Regions from separate parts of the Rhodococcus sp. 4CII genome, predicted to be linked through region 1. Evidence: riboswitches for the same ligand, from Rfam matches in the RefSeq annotation. Region 1 holds a riboswitch; each other region holds the start of a gene.
What was found. A riboswitch is a leader RNA that binds a small molecule or an ion and turns the genes downstream of it on or off. The one in region 1 is predicted to bind S-adenosylmethionine.
Positions count from the first base shown of each region.

Region 2: it holds a riboswitch for S-adenosylmethionine, as region 1 does, so the genes downstream of both, H0B43_RS05570 (bifunctional o-acetylhomoserine/o-acetylserine sulfhydrylase) here and H0B43_RS42900 (putative leader peptide) in region 1, are expected to answer to the same signal.
Region 3: it holds a riboswitch for S-adenosylmethionine, as region 1 does, so the genes downstream of both, H0B43_RS14800 (aminotransferase class V-fold PLP-dependent enzyme) here and H0B43_RS42900 (putative leader peptide) in region 1, are expected to answer to the same signal.

Region 1 is NZ_JACCFE010000002.1:5,348,037-5,353,392, reverse strand. Features, by position in the region: gene H0B43_RS25540 (ABC transporter ATP-binding protein) at 1-291, opposite strand, end outside; gene H0B43_RS25535 (ABC transporter permease) at 288-1,208, opposite strand; gene H0B43_RS25530 (ABC transporter permease) at 1,201-2,193, opposite strand; gene H0B43_RS25525 (ABC transporter substrate-binding protein) at 2,197-3,840, opposite strand; gene H0B43_RS42900 (putative leader peptide) at 3,984-4,067, opposite strand; SAM riboswitch class I at 4,072-4,165, opposite strand; gene H0B43_RS25520 (NtaA/DmoA family FMN-dependent monooxygenase) at 4,213-5,356, opposite strand, start outside.
Region 2 is NZ_JACCFE010000002.1:983,455-988,810, forward strand. Features, by position in the region: gene H0B43_RS05555 (exodeoxyribonuclease III) at 1-227, opposite strand, end outside; gene H0B43_RS05560 (MFS transporter) at 263-1,489, opposite strand; gene H0B43_RS05565 (NADP-dependent isocitrate dehydrogenase) at 1,649-2,872, opposite strand; SAM riboswitch class IV at 3,147-3,267, shown strand; gene H0B43_RS05570 (bifunctional o-acetylhomoserine/o-acetylserine sulfhydrylase) at 3,380-4,663, shown strand; gene H0B43_RS05575 (homoserine O-acetyltransferase) at 4,660-5,356, shown strand, end outside.
Region 3 is NZ_JACCFE010000002.1:3,039,634-3,044,989, reverse strand. Features, by position in the region: gene H0B43_RS14815 (TetR/AcrR family transcriptional regulator) at 1-200, opposite strand, end outside; gene H0B43_RS14810 (cytosine permease) at 229-1,710, opposite strand; gene H0B43_RS14805 (MlaD family protein) at 2,007-3,254, shown strand; SAM riboswitch class IV at 3,335-3,449, shown strand; gene H0B43_RS14800 (aminotransferase class V-fold PLP-dependent enzyme) at 3,501-4,796, shown strand; gene H0B43_RS43140 (putative leader peptide) at 4,801-4,893, shown strand; gene H0B43_RS14795 (hypothetical protein) at 4,943-5,356, shown strand, end outside.

The sequences.
Region 1 (5,356 bases):
GCCGATCCGGGCGCCGCGGATCCGGCCCAGCGCGCGCTCGGACTTCGTGTCGAGGCGTTCGCCGTCGAACGTGACGGTGCCGCCGACGGTGCGGCCGTTGCCGCCGAGAAGTCCGAGAATCGCGTGCGCCGTGGTGGATTTCCCGGAGCCGGACTCGCCGACCACCGCCACCACCTCGCCCCGGCCAACCGTCAGGTCGACGCCGTTCACGGCCACGACGGGATCGCTCACGCTGCCGTAGGCCACCTGAAGTCCGGAGACCTGCAGTAGCGGGATGTCGTTCGCGCTCATCGCACTTCCCTCCGTTCGAGTGCATGCCCGAGCCGGTGCGCCGACAGCACGACCGCCACGATCACGAGCCCGGGAAGGGTCGTCATCCACCACGCGGTGGCGAGGTAATTCCTGCCCTCCGAGATCAGCGAGCCCCACTCCGGGGTGGGCGGCACCGCGCCGAACCCGAGGAAGCTCAGCGACGACACCGCCAGCACCGCCATGCCGAACTCGACGGCAGCGAGCGCCACGACGGGTGCGTACGAGTTCCGCAGCACGTGCCGACGCAGCACCGTGTGCCACCGGACGCCCGACGCGAACGCCGCCTCGACGTATAGCGACCTGCGGACGCGCAGTACCTCCGACCGCATCACCCGGGCGAAGTTCGCGATCAGCGACACCCCGACGGCGATCGCCACGTTGACCGTGCCGAACCCCAGCGCCGTCACCAGCGCGAGCGAGAGCAGCAGCGCGGGGATCGACAGGAGGACGTCGACGATTCGCATCAGCACGGCGTCCAGCGCGCCGCCGACCGCGCCGGACAGCAGACCGATCAGCGAACCGACGGCCAATGCGATACCCACTGCCAGCAACGTTGCGGTCAGCGACAATCCGGCGCCGTGGACGACGCGGGTGTACACGTCGCGTCCGATGTTGTCGGTGCCGAACCAGTGTGCGGCGCTCGGCGCCTGCAGCTTCTGGGCAGGCACCCCGACCAGCGGGTCACCGCTCGCGAACACCGACGGCGCCACCGCGAATCCGACGGCGAGCAGGAGCACGGCCGCCGAGACGACGGGCACGAGAGTGTGCCGCAGCCACGCCGGCACGCGGTGTGCGCGACGCGGTGTCCCCGGCGCGATCGGGGACGGCGGTATTTGCGGTGCGGGGTCGAAACCCTCGGCCTCGTCGATCAGTTCCCGGGTGAGGATGTCAGACATGAACCTTCTCCTCCAGATCAGCGCGGCCTTCGGCGGCGCGGCGGCTTCGCCCGCCGTCGACGATCCTGGGATCGATCAGCGGGTAGAGCAGATCGACCGCGAGATTGACGAGGACGTAGACGAGAGAACTCAGCACCACGATCCCCTGGACCACGGGAATGTCCTGCGCCATCACCGACGTCTGTGTGAGCCGCCCGACGCCGGCCCGCGAGAACACCGTCTCCACGACGACCGATCCGGCCAGCAGATTGCCCACGAGCACACCGGCGATGGTGAACGCGGGAATGCTCGACAGCCGCAGCGCGTGCCGCGTCTGGATCTGCCAGCGCGACGCGCCCTTCGCCCGTGCGGCCTCGACGAACGGTTGCCGCCACGTGGTCTGCAGACTCGCCGCGAGCACCTGGGCGATCACCGCGCCGGTCGGCAACGCCAGCGTCACCGCGGGAAGCACCAGTGCGGCGACCCCCTGGTCTCCGAACGCCGGGAAGGCCTTCAGCCGGAACGAGAACAGTTGCAGCAGAATCAAACCCACCCAGAACGTAGGCACCGCGACGCCGAGGGGCGGCAGGGAGAACAGCAGGTTTCGCAGCCACCGGACACCGGTGTACGTGGCGAGGAACGCGACGGACGTCCCGAAGATCACGGCGAGGACCAGCGCCGCAAAGGCCAGCGCGAGGGTGCTGGGCAGCGCGTTCCCGATCGCCTCGGTCACCGATTGCCCGGTGGCGATGGAGTACCCGAAGTCGCCGCGCACGGCATGGCTCAGCGAGTTCCAGTACTGGACCCACACCGGCTGGTCCAGGCCGTACCGCGCCTGCAGTTCCGCGACGGCGGCCGCGTCGACCGTCGTTCCGGTGGACGCCGAGTCGACGGCGATGCTCACCGGGTCGGACGGCAGCAGGAACAGCACGGCGAACGACACGGTGAATGTCGCCCACAGCACGGCGACCGCCTGCAGAACCCGGAGTCCGAAGTAGCGAATCATGGCTCAGCGTCCGCTGATCCAGGTGTCGAAGAACTGGAGCCGGGCCGAGGCCTCGAACTTCAGGTCCTGCACGGTCGGGCCCGCTCCGATCGCCTGCGACAGCTCCACCGTCGGGATCCACAGACCGTTGCCCAGCACCTGCTGCTGGGCGTCGGCGAGCAGTGCGCTCCGCTCGGCCGTGTCGGTGGTGGCCAGCTGCTTCGCCAACACGTCGTCGAGCGCGGGAATCGAGGCCCGGCTGTTCAGGTTACGGCCCTCGAGGCCGAACTGGGTGCGCAGAATGTCCCCGTCGGCGCGAGTGCTGTTGTAGTAGGTGGCATCGAAGTCCTTCGAATTCTGGCGGGCGGTGGCCTCCGGGGTGGACACGAGGTCCAGTTGCAGATCGACGCCCACCTCCTTCAGCTGCTGCTGCACCAGTTCGAGGATGGCCTGGTTGCCGGCGAACACCGAGCTGAACAGAACCGGGAAACTGAGCTTTTGGCCGCCCTTCTCGCGGATGCCGTCGGCGCCGGGCACCCAGCCGGCCTGATCCAGAATCGATTTCGCCTTCTCCGGGTCGTACGTCACGTCCGGCAGGGCGACGTAGCCCGGGGTGCGGCTCGCCAGCGTGCTGGTGGCGGGTTTGAAGTTGGGGCCGAGCACGGTGTCGACCAGTTCCTGCCGGTTGATCGCCGGGGCCAGCGCGCTGCGGACGACGGGGTCGACGAGCGGTCCGCGGGTCACGTTGGGCTGGAAGCCGAACGGGGTACCGGGATTCGACGTGGTGAGCACCCGTCCGCCCGCGCCTTCGATCTGCGGGGCATCTTGCGGCAACGCGTCACTGATCGCGTCCAGCTGTCCCGAGGACAGGCTGCCCGTGCGAACACCGGATTCCGGGACGACGCTGAACTCGATGGTGTCGAGGTAGGCCTCGCCGTCGTGGCCGAACACGTCGGAGCCCCAGTCGTATCCGGCACGCTTGGCCAGGGTGACGGATTTGTCCTGCTGGTAGTCGGCGTACGTGAACGGTCCGGTGCCCGAGATGTCGCCGGTGCAGCGCTCTTCGGCGGACTTCGCGACGGAACCGTCGGACAGGATGCCGAGCTGCGGGGTGGACGACGCCTGCAGGAACTGCGCGTTGGGTGCGGCGAAGTCGACCTGCGCGGTCAGCGGGTCGATCACGGTGGTGCCGGTGTAACCGGTGAGATAGCTGGCGGCCAGTGCGGCCTTGGCCCCGGTGAGGGTATTGACGACGGCGTCGAGGTTCTTCTTCACCGAGTCCGCGGTGAAAGGTGTTCCGTCACTGAACGTCACTCCGTCCTTCAGGTGGAACGTGAAGGAGGACGCGTCGGCGTCGGTGTCCCAGCTCTCGGCCAGCCACGGCTTCAGTTCGCCCGTCTCCGGGTCCTGGTCGGTGAGCGAGTCCACCACCTGACGTGCCACGTAGATCGTCTGGTTCGTGCCCGCCTGTGCGGGGTCTGCGCACGTGGGTGCCTGGGACAGGCCGTAGCGGAGAGTGCCGCCGGGCTGCGGCGGTCCCGCATCCGCGGTCGAACTGCCGGAGGCACCACCGCACGCGGTGAGCGCCGTGGCCAGCACGGCGGCGGCGACTCCGGCTGCGATGTGGGCACCGCCGCGGGAGGACGAGGACAAAGGAACTGAGGGCACCGAGAACTCCGTGATCTCGAAGAAGTGCCGTGCGCGCTGTCCGTCGTACAGGCAGCGCTCACGCGCACGGGAAGGTGAAAGGCACCGGATCCGAGGTGGATGCGGTGTGACGAGCCGGAACCCCGAGGTGGCGGGGTATCGGGTCAGCTGGAACAGATGGAGGTGGACAGTCGGCAGAGATCGACGTGCAGGCGCCCCCAGGCGCTCACGAACCCTTCGGTCAACATGATTCCTCCATCGATCCCGGCGGTAGCACCCGCACCCGCAGGACGGGGGGTTGCTGCGACGTCAACGAGCCAGGTCTCTCGGTCGCTCTGGATGGTCGTTACCGAGTGTAAGAGATCGCCGGTCGCCGCGCCACACGGGCCCCGGCTACCCGGTGGCCTGCCGCGGCGGGAGCTCCCGCCGTGACAGCGGGGGCCGGAGACCGAGATGCTCGCGTAGGGTCGAACCCTCGTATTCCGTTCGGTACGAACCACGCTCCTGCAATTCGGGTACCAGCAGGTCGACGATGTCGTCGAGTCCGGTGGGCACCAGGTACGGCGAGATATTAAAGCCGTCGGTCGCGCCGCTGCGCACCCACCGGGTGAGTTCGTCGGCGACCTGACCGGGTGTGCCAGCGAAACCGGAGCGCTGGGTGGTGGCGATCGCGACCTGGCGCAGCGACAGGTTCTGCGCCTCCGCCAGGGCACGCCACTCGCGGGCGATGGCGAGTGGATCCTTTCCGTCGCGCGCGGCCCCGCGGGTGACGGAGATCGGTGCGGGCACCGGATCGAATTCGGGCAGTGGACCGTCCGGGTCCCGATCGGACAGGTCGCGACCCCACACCTGCCCCACCAGCGACAGCGCCGTCTGGCCGGTGTACTGGCCTTCGAGGACCCAGCGGACCTTCTCCTCGACCTCGGATGCGGTCTCCGCGAGCACGATCTGCGTGCCCGGCAGAATCTTCACGTCGTCCTCGGGACGTCCGGCACGACGCAGTCTCGCCCGGATGTCCTCGGCGAAGGCGAGCGCCTCGTCGAAATGAGTTCCGTGCCGGGAGAAGATCACATCGGCGCGGCCGGCCGCGAAGTCGCGGCCCGCCGGGGAGTCGCCGGCCTGGAAGATGACGGGATGCCCCTGGGCACTGCGCGGGAGGGTCGGGGTGATCGCGACGTCGAATTGCGACGTCCGGCGGGTCACCTGCTGCACTCCGTCCGGAGCCGCCCACGTCGGCGCGTCGGTGCTCGTCGCGACCGCATCGTCGGCCCACGCATCCCAGATCGCGCGAGCGGTGTCGAGGAACTGGCCGGCCCGCTCGTACCTGTCCGCGTGGTCGAGGTAGCCGCCGCGGCGGAAATTTTCCCCGGTCCAGGCATTGTCCGTGGTGACGGCGTTCCAGCCGGCCCGGCCACCGGACAGGAGGTCCAGCCCGGACAGCCGACGGGCGAGGTCGGCAGGCTCGTTGTAGGTGGTGTTCTGGGTGGCCACCAACCCGATGTGCCGGGTGATGCCGGCGAGCGCCGCGAGTTGGGTG
Region 2 (5,356 bases), 4.4 Mb from region 1:
GACAGGATCGCGACGCCGTTGCGTCCCTTCGACGACGGTTCCGCGGACACCAGACTCCATCCGCCCTCCAGGGCGGGCGCGAGCGTCTCCGCCAGTTGCTCGTCCGACGCCCGTGTCTCCTGCAGACACACGACGTCGGCCTCCGTGCGCTCGATCCATTCGGTGAGCCCCTTGCGGGCGGCGGCGCGAACGCCGTTGACATTGACGGTGGTGATGATGTGTGGCACGGCAAGCACCGTAGCGGACGCGTACGACAGCGCGGCTACCCAGACGAACGGGCGCTGCGGCGTTCCATCGCGACCGCCACGGTGAGAACCACGAGACCCGCGACGGCGAGCAGCGCACCCACTGCGGCGGGCGCGGTGTAGCCGTAGCCGGCCGCGATCACGACGCCACCGATCCACGCCCCGAACGCGTTCGCGATGTTGAGGGCGGCGTGGTTGAGCGAGGCGGCGAGCGTCTGCGCGTCGGCGGCGACGTCCATCAGCCGGGTCTGCAGTCCGGGCACCATCGACGCTCCCGCCGCACCGACGAAGAACACCAGCAGCAGCGCCGTGTACGGGTTGTGGGAGGCGATCACGAAGATCCCGAGCAGCACCCCGAGCGCCGTCATCGAGACGAACAGGCCGGGAATCAGCGCCCTGTCGGCGAGCTTGCCGCCGATCAGATTGCCCGCGACCATGCCCAGCCCGTAGATCATCAAGGCCAGCGGCACGAGCGACCGCGACAGTCCGGCGACGTCGGTGAGCGTGGTGCTGATGTACGTGTAGACGGCGAACATGCCACCGAACCCGACCATGCCGATGATCAATGTCATCCACACCTGAGGACGGCGCAGGGCACCGAGTTCGGTGAGGGGATTCGTCATCCGCATGGCGGCGAGCGCGGGCACCCACGACGAGATCGCGGCCAGGGTCACCACACCGATCACCGCGACGAGGGCGAAGGCGCTGCGCCAGCCGAGCGTCTGGCCCAGCCACGACGCGATGGGCACGCCGACGACGTTGGCCACCGACAGTCCCATCATGACGAGCGCGACCGCCCTGGCCCGCTGGCCTCGGTCCGCGAGGTGCGCCGCCACGAGGGCCGCGACACCGAAATAGGCGCCGTGCGGGAGGCCCGCCACGAACCGTGCTGCCATCAGCACCCCGTAGTTCGGTGCGAACACGGTTGCGGCGTTGCCGATCGTGAACGCCGCCATCAACGCGATCAGCAGCGTCTTGCGGGGCACCCGCGCGGTCAGGGCCGCGATGAGCGGCGCACCGACGACCACTCCCAGCGCGTACGCCGAGATGACGTGCCCGGCGATCGGCTCGGTGATCCCCAGGCTCGACGCCATCTCGGGCAACAGGCCCATCGCCACGAACTCGGTGGTTCCGATCCCGAATCCGCCGAGCGCCAGCGCGATCATGGCGAGCGTGCGGACGGACGGATGCTGGGCGACGACACCGACGGGACCGGACGGACGGGCAGGCGCGGAAGTAGTCACGAAGAACAGTCAACGACGGCATCCCGGGTTCTCTTCCCGCTTCCGCCGTGGGGTGAGCACACTCACTTCGTCGGCGCGCCTCCCCCGACTTCCCGCAGACGACGAACGGGACACCCCGACGTGGGGAGCGTCCCGTTCCGTACTGCCGTCGTGCGGTGCCTACTGCTCGGCGATCGCCTTCTGGAGGTTGATGTCCAGCGTGCCGAGGAACTCCTCCGTGGTGAGGTAGCCCTGGTCGCCGCCGACCAGCATCGCGAGGTCTTTGGTCATCTGGCCGCCCTCGACGGTCTTGATGACCACGTCTTCGAGCTCCTGCGCGAAGCCGATGACGTCGGGGGTGTTGTCCAGCTTGCCGCGGTGCTCGAGTCCACGGGTCCACGCGAAGATCGACGCGATCGGGTTGGTGGACGTCGGCTTGCCCTGCTGGTGCTGACGGTAGTGACGCGTCACGGTGCCGTGCGCAGCCTCGGCCTCACACGTCTTTCCGTCCGGGGTCAGCAGCACGGAGGTCATGAGACCCAGCGAACCGAAGCCCTGCGCGACGGTGTCGGACTGGACGTCACCGTCGTAGTTCTTGCAGGCCCAGACGTAGCCGCCCTCCCACTTGAGCGCCGACGCGACCATGTCGTCGATGAGGCGGTGCTCGTAGGTGAGACCCGCCGCGTCGAACTCCGGCTTGAACTCGGTCTCGTAGACGTGCTGGAAGATGTCCTTGAACGCACCGTCGTACGCCTTGAGGATGGTGTTCTTCGTCGACAAATACACCGGGTAGTTCTGCTGCAGGCCGTAGTTGAGCGAGGCGCGCGCGAAGTCCTCGATGGACTTGGTGAAGTTGTACTGACCCTGGACGACGCCGCCGCCGTCGGGAAAGTTCACCAGTTCGTGCTCGATCGGCTCGCTGCCGTCCTCGGGCGTGTAGGTGATCATCACCTTGCCGGGGCCGGGGACCTTGAAGTCGGTGGCGCGGTACTGGTCACCGAAGGCGTGACGACCGATGATGATCGGCTTGGTCCAGCCCGGAACCAGTCGCGGAACGTTGGAGATGATGATCGGCGCGCGGAAGATCGTGCCACCGAGGATGTTGCGGATCGTGCCGTTGGGCGACCGCCACATCTTCTTGAGGCCGAACTCCTCGACGCGTGCCTCGTCCGGGGTGATGGTCGCGCACTTGACGCCGACGCCGTGCTTCTTGATGGCGTTGGCGGCGTCGACGGTCACCTGGTCGTCGGTCTCGTCCCGGTGCTCGATGCCGAGATCGTAGTACTCGAGGTTCACATCCAGGTAAGGATGGATCAGCTTGTCTTTGATGAACTGCCAGATAATGCGTGTCATTTCGTCGCCGTCGAGTTCGACGACGGTGCCCTCAACCTTGATCTTGGACATGGGTGCTTCGCGTCCTCCTAGGAAGATTCCCTGGTTACACGGTTGCGGGCGCACTTCGTGAGTGGGTCCGCGAACGGTTCGCTTATCAAACGTAGACGGTCACAGCGGCCCCTGGGAGACCGCGCTTTAACAAGACAAGCGTACTGCTATACGCCGGGCTCGCAACACACGGGGTGCGGGAACCCGCCCCTACTGGCGGGTAACTTTTGCCTGCTAGTGGCCCTGATCGGTGCCGATTCCGGCCGTTCCACCGCAGCCGCTAAGATTCACCACAGGTCATGAGTGCCAGCAACGAGCCCCGGCTAGCTGGCCGGCAACCCTCCACCGCGGTGGGGTGCCCCGGGTGATGACCTGGTTCCCTGATTCATACAACAGTCGGGTGACAAGCGCGGGTCCGACATCGGAGGTTCATGATGTGTTGTTGTCGTAGATAGACCCCAGACAGCCCTGCGCGCGAACGAACAGCTCGTCGTCCGCGCCTCGTCAGACCACTGGAGTAGACAGCACATGACCGAGAACTGGTCGTTCGAGACCAAGCAGATCCACGCCGGGCAGACGTCCGACGCGACCACCAAGGCGCGGGCGCTGCCGATCTACCAGACCACCTCGTACACGTTCGACAGCACCGATCACGCTGCCGCGCTGTTCGGTCTGGCCGAACCGGGCAACATCTACACCCGCATCATGAACCCCACCCAGGACGCGGTCGAACAGCGCATCGCCGCCCTCGAAGGCGGCGTTGCCGCGCTTCTCCTCGCGTCGGGTCAGGCCGCCGAGACGTTCGCGATCCTGAACCTCGCCGAGGCCGGCGACCACATCGTCTCCAGCCCGCGGCTCTACGGCGGCACCTACAACCTGTTCCACTACTCGCTGCCCAAGCTCGGCATCGAGGTCTCGTTCGTCGAAGACCCCGACGACCTCGAGCAGTGGCGCGCCGCCGTCCGCCCCAACACGAAAGCGTTCTACGGCGAGACCATCTCCAATCCGCGCAACGACGTCCTCGACCTGCCCGGCATCTCCGGGATCGCGCATCAGCACGGCATCCCGCTGATCGTCGACAACACGGTGGCGACCCCCTACCTGATCCGCCCCCTCGAGCACGGCGCGGACATCGTGGTGCACTCCGCCACCAAGTACCTCGGCGGGCACGGCACGGCGATCGCCGGGGTCATCGTCGACGGCGGCACGTTCGACTGGACGCAGGGCCGCCACAGCAACTTCACCACGCCCGACCCGAGCTACCACGGTGTCGTCTTTGCCGAACTCGGACCGCCGGCGTTCGCCCTCAAGGCACGGGTGCAGTTGCTGCGCGACCTCGGCTCGGCGGTCTCCCCGTTCAACGCGTTCCTCATCGCGCAGGGTCTCGAGACCCTCAGCCTGCGGATGGAACGCCACGTGTCGAACGCGACCGCCGTCGCCGAGTACCTCGACGCCCGGCCGGAGGTCGTGTCCGTCGGATACGCCGGGCTCGCGTCCTCGCCCTGGCACGACCGGGCGAAGCAGATCGCCCCGAGGGGCGCGGGCGCCATCGTGACGTTCGAGCTCGCCGGTGGCATCGACGCGGGCAAGAAGTTCGTCAACGCGCTCACCCTGCACAGCCACGTCGCGAACATCGGCGACGTCCGGTCGCTGGTGATCCACCCCGCGTCCACCACGCACTCCCAGCTGACCCCCGAGGAGCAGGCCGCGAGCGGTGTCACTCCCGGACTGGTCCGACTGGCTGTCGGCATCGAAGGGATCGACGACATCATCGCCGATATCGAGACCGGACTTACGGCGGCGGCATCTTGACAGTGAGCGCAGTACAGAACCTGCCCGCGGCGGACGGACGTCTCGGCACCCTGGACATCGGCCCCCTCGAACTGGAAAGCGGAGAGGTCCTCCCCTCGGTGACACTCGCCGTGCAGCGGTGGGGTGAGCTGTCCCCGAACCGGGACAACGTGGTGCTCGTCGAGCACGCCCTCACCGGCGACTCCCACGTCACCGGACCCGTCACCGACGAGCACCCCTCCCCCGGCTGGTGGACGGGAATGGTCGGGCCCGGTGCGCCGATCGACACCGACGAGTGGTGTGTCGTCGCCACCAACGTCCTGGGTGGCTGCCGCGGCACCACCGGTCCCGGTTCGATCGCCGAGGACGGTCGCCCGTGGGGCAGCCGCTTCCCGGAGATCTCCATCCGCGACCAGATCGCCGCCGAGAAGAAGTTCACCGACCTGCTGGGCATCGAGAAGCTGGCGTCCGTCGTCGGTGGTTCGATGGGCGGAATGCGCGCACTCGAGTGGGCCGTGACCTACCCGGACCGGATCGCGTCCGCGCTCGTCCTCGCCGTCGGTGCCCGCGCGACCGCCGACCAGATCGGCACGCAGACCACCCAGATCGAGGCCATCACCAGCGACCCCGACTGGCAGGGCGGCGACTACCACGGCACCGGCCGGATCCCGCGCACCGGATTGCGCATCGCCCGGCGGATCGCGCACCTCACGT
Region 3 (5,356 bases), 2.3 Mb from region 1:
CTGCGGTAGGCGCGGGCGCGGTCGTTGATGTAGTTCAGGGCGGCCTCGAGGAGGCCGATGCGATCCTTGAAGTGGTAGTACAGCAGGCCCGGCGACACGCCCGCGACTTCCGCGACATCGTTGACGCGAAGCCCGCGGATGCCTCGTTGGGCGATGGCCGTTGCGCTGGCCTTCAGAATCGCATCGCGTCGCTCGCTCATCGGGAAATCTCCTTCGGTTCGTGCCGTCTCAGGGTGTCGGCGCCTCGACCGGGGCCACGCGTTCGGGCCACAGTCGCAGCGCGACGAGGTAGCCGGCCACGGCGAGGGCCGACGATCCGACAAGACTGACATCGACACCGTGCGCGATGTCGGCAAGGGGCCCGGAGTACAGCGACGTGTCGACGGCGAGAACGCCGAACAGGGATCCGGCCGCCCAGGGGATGACGGCGCGCAGGTTCCATCCGCCGGTGAACCAGTACCGCCCACCCTTGCGTCCGAGGTTGAAGACCTGGAGGTCGACGGGGTCGTACCGTCCTCGCCTCGCCACCAGGAACCCGGCGACGTTGATCGCCACCCAGGGGGCGGCGAAACCGTTGAGCACCAACGTCATCGCGGTGATGGAATCGACGGCGTCGACGACGAAGACGCCGATGTAGAGCAGTGCGACGGCGAGCGCCGACGTGATCAGGGTGGTGTGGACGCGCCGCAACCGGGGGATCAGCGCTTCCAGGTCGAGCCCGCTGGCGTAGACGTTGAGGACGCCCTGCCCGAGGCCGCCCGCGAGGGCGACGAGGACGATCGGCAGCACGTACCAGCCGGGCGCCTCCGCGACCAGGTCGGCGACGTAGGAGTCGCTGAGCGTGGTGAACGTCGAGGCGGTGAACGACCCGAACGCCGCGGTGAGGAACAGTCCGAAGAAGATGCCGGCCATGGTGGCCGCGACGATGGAACGGTCGGTGAACCGGACGCGGGAGATCCGCCTGCTGTAGTCGCCCAAGGTGGGGGCGTACGACAGCGGGCCGCCGACGGCCAGCACCACGGCCAGGATCCAGGTGGGCCAGAATCCGCCGAGCAGATAGTCACCGCCCCCGTCCGCGCCGTGGAAGTGCCCACCGAAAGCGAACACGCCGAGGAGAAGGAGCGCGGCGACGACGGGCAGCACGAACTTCTGGAGCGCGACCACCGTGCCGTGGCCGAACAGCGCCACGGCGACGATTTCGGCGGCGATGATGCCGTAACCGAGCGCGAGCATGCCGTTGTCGATCGGTGTGCCGAACAGGCGGTGCGCGGCGGCGATCAGTGCGTCACCCGAGGTCCACACGGCGATCGCCGCATAGGCGAGGGCGAACAGCAGGGTGAGGCCGGAGCCGATCATCCGCCCGCTGACTCCGAAGTGCGCGCCGCTGGACACGGTGTTGTTCGTGCCGGTGCGCGGACCCAGGAGCGACAGCGGCGCGATGAGGAGGGTGCCGAGCCCGATGCCGACCGCGCTGGCCGCGACCGCGCTGCCGAAACCGAGTCCGAATGTGATGGGCAGCCAGCCGAACACGATCACCGAGAACGCCAGATTGCCGCCGAAGAACACGGCGAGCATGTTGAGCGGTCGCGAATCGCGCTCCGATTCGGGGATGTACTCCACCCCGATCGTCTCGACGTGTCCGAAGCGGTCCTCCGGTGGGGAGGGGGCGGTGTCGTCGAGGGGCGTCGTCGGGTCGAGGTTCGTGGACACTGCGGACCTCACTTTCGGTGGCGGAGGTGACCGTCATCACGTCCTGTTGGGTACCGAAGATATTCCAAACTGAAAATTCAGTCAAGACCGGTGAGTGACGTGCGACACCGGCGCCGGTGCGGAGTTTGCGCAGCTGACGAGTTCGGACTAGATATATGTGTGACCGTTAGTCTCATGTATGTCTCTGTCATCGGAGTGCCTGTGTCTGCCGCCAACGTCAACCGTCGTTCCGCGAGCCGGTCCCGACTCGCCGCAGCCGGGAGGGCGCTCGGTTCATGTGGCATGGACGGTGGACGGTGAGGTCGCCGCTCGTCCGGTGGCAGCTGATCGGGTTCGTTCTCGTGGCCCTCGCGGGCCTCGTCTACGTCGGTGCCAACTACGTGCGCCTCGACAATCTCCTCGGCTTCGGTGAATACACCGTGAACCTGGAGTTGGAAACGTCGGGCGGAATCTTCACCAATGCCGAAGTCACCTACCGCGGCGTGCCGGTGGGGCGCGTCGGGGAGATGTCCCTGACCGCGGACGGCGTCGTCGTCGAACTGAAGATCGACAAGAGCGCCCCCGACATCCCCGCGTCAGCGAAAGCCGTTGTGGCGAACAGATCCGCGATCGGCGAGCAGTACGTCGACCTCCAGCCGGACACGGACCGCGGGCCGTTCCTGGCGAACGGATCCCGCATCGCCGCGGTCGATACCTCGACACCCGTGCCCGTCGAAGAATTGCTGGCGGGCACACAGGGATTGACCGAGTCCGTGCCGATCGACGCGCTCCATACCGTCGTGACGGAACTCGGCGCGGCATTCGGCGGCAGAGGGGACGACCTTCGGTCGCTCGCGGACTCGCTGTCCGGGATGTCGGAATCCGGCATCGAATCACTCGACCGGACAGTTGCTTTGGTGCGCGACAGCCGGACTGTTCTGGAGACGCAGTCCGAACAGTCCTCGGCGATCGAGGATTTCAGTGCAGATCTGGACTCGCTTGCGGATCGCTTGCGGATCAGCGACCCCGACGTCCGGCGGCTGATCGACAACGCAAACCCAGCGAGCGAGCAACTGGGGCAACTGGTCTCGGACGTCGGCCCCGGCCTCACGACGTACCGTGCCAACCTCTCGGTGACGGCGAAGACGATCTCGGCGCAGGCCACGGCCCTGCAGACGCTGTTCGTCTATCTGCCGGGGGTGGCGGCGGCGTCGTCGACCATCGCGCCCGACGACGGGACCGTCCACCTCGGTCTGGTGGCCGAGACCGGCAACCCCCCGTCGTGCACCGTCGGCTACGAGGGCACTCGGGCGATCCTCGCCGACATGAAGCGGCAGGACCCGAACTTCGACGACACGGAGCAGGACTTCCCGCAGAACACCGCCGCGTCCTGTGCGGCCCCGCAGGGCAGCCTCACCGGCGTCCGCAGCGCGAACCGGATCGTGTTCGGCGACCCTGCCACCGTTCAGCCGTGGGACTCGAAACCGAAGAAGGACCCGAACAGGCTGGACCTCAACCCGATTGCGAATCAGCTGGCGCCGCTCCTCGGGGTGACGCCTCGCTGACGCGAGTTCGCCTCCCCGACTCCGGGTCCTCTCGACGTTCGGGTTGACATCTGCGCGCCGATCCTGCAATCTTCGAAACAGGTCACGAGTACCAGCGTCAAGCCCCGGCTAGCTGGTCGGCAACCCTCCACCGCGGCGGGGTGCTCCGGGTGACGACCAGGCTGTGGTTCACACCGGACCCGGCAAGCGCGGACTCCGAGAGGGCACCGACCCTGCGACGAGTCCCTGACTACGAGGGATGTCGTGATGACTGCTGTATTGACCGCCGACGTGTGTGTAGCCCCGCTGGCCCAAGTTTCGGGCTCCGACCTGCGGGTTCCGCTGGTGCAGGGCGGCGACTGCGCCTACGTCAACTTCGACTACGCGGCGAGCGCGCCTGCCCTGGCGCAGGTCACCGACCGGATCGCGGCGCTGCTGCCCACCTATTCGAGCGTGCACCGCGGCGCCGGCTACGCGTCGCGGATCTCGACCGAATGCTACGAGAAGGCCCGCGACTCCGTTGCCCGGTTCGTCGGTGCGGACGACGACCAGGTGGTGGTGTTCACCCGGAACACGACCGACTCGCTGAATCTGCTCGCCGGATGCGTTCCCGGCAGCACCGTGGTTCTCGACATCGAGCACCATGCGAATCTGTTGCCGTGGAAGGGCTCTCGCATCGTGAGGGCTGCGGACACTCTGGCGGAGACCGTCCGGCTGCTCGTCGCGGAACTGTGCTCGAAGCCCACCGCCCTGCTCGCGGTGACGGGTGCCTCCAACGTCACCGGTGAAGTGCTGCCGATCGCGGCCCTCGCCGAGGTCGCGCATCGTTGCGGTGCACGGATTCTCGTCGACGCCGCGCAACTCGCACCGCACCGCCGCATCGACCTCGCGGAGTGCGGTGTCGACTACCTCGCGTTCTCCGGGCACAAGCTGTACGCCCCGTTCGGCGCGGGTGTGCTGGTGGGCCGCCGGGACTGGCTCGACGCCGCCGATCCCTACCTCGCAGGCGGCGGAGCGGTGCGCAACGTGACCGTCGAATCCACCCAGTGGGCACCCGCTCCTGCCCGGCACGAGGCCGGCACGCCCAACGTGCTCGGTGCCGCGGCCCTCGCCGCCGCGTGCGACGCGCTGTCCGCGCTGGACTTCGGCGCCGTGGCCGAACACGAGGCCGCGCTCACCGCCCGGCTCCACGACGGACTCGGCTGCGTCGACGGTCTGGAGTTCCTGCGGCTGTGGTCGGACGCCCCCGACACGGTCGGAATCGTGACGTTCACGATCGACGGCTTCGAGCCGGGGGAAATCGCCGCCTACCTGTCCGCCGAGCACGGCATCGGGGTACGCGACGGCCGCTTCTGCGCGCATCCGCTGCTGAGACGCCTCGGGCGGCCCGACGGTGCCGTCCGGGTGAGTGTCGGGCTCGGCAGTTGCTCCGCAGACGTGGATCGACTGGTCCAGGCCGTGCGCACCCTGGTCGCCGGCCGTCGGAACTGGGACTACGCCAAGGAGAGCGGACAGTGGAATCCGGTGCCGGAGACTCGCTTTTCGCGGGACGCGCTAGTATGAGCCCATGGCATCGCAGGCTGGGAGCACAATGATTGCTCACTGGTGCCGTCGGCATGTAGATCTCTGCCGAACCGCCTCGGGTATGTGTTCGAGCTGACCGTTCTGCCGGCTCCGTTTCATTCACACGTCATTCCCGAGGAACCCCAATGTCTCGAGACAATGCCTTCGTTTCCCGTCCCCTTCGCGTCGCCGTCGAACTGACCGGATCGGGTCACCACCCGGCGGCCGAGGGCGCCGCGGGCACACGGCCCATCAACGGTGCCGACTACTGGGTGGACCTGACCGCCGATTCGACGGATCAGCTCGACCTCACGTCGTTCCCGCCGAACGTCGTCCGGATCCGGGCGTCCGATCTGCGCGAGGCGCAGCAACAACGCGCACGGATCCGCGCCGAACTCGTCGCGGACGGCCGGAACCCCGACGGCGTCACCGTGCTGGTGGACCTCGAGGTGCTCATCGCCACCGAAGCCCGTGCGGCGCGCAAGGAACTCGCTCTCCTCGACAGTGCGCTGGAGACCCCGCGCGAACCTGTGTCGCTGCAGTACGTCGGAACTCCGGTG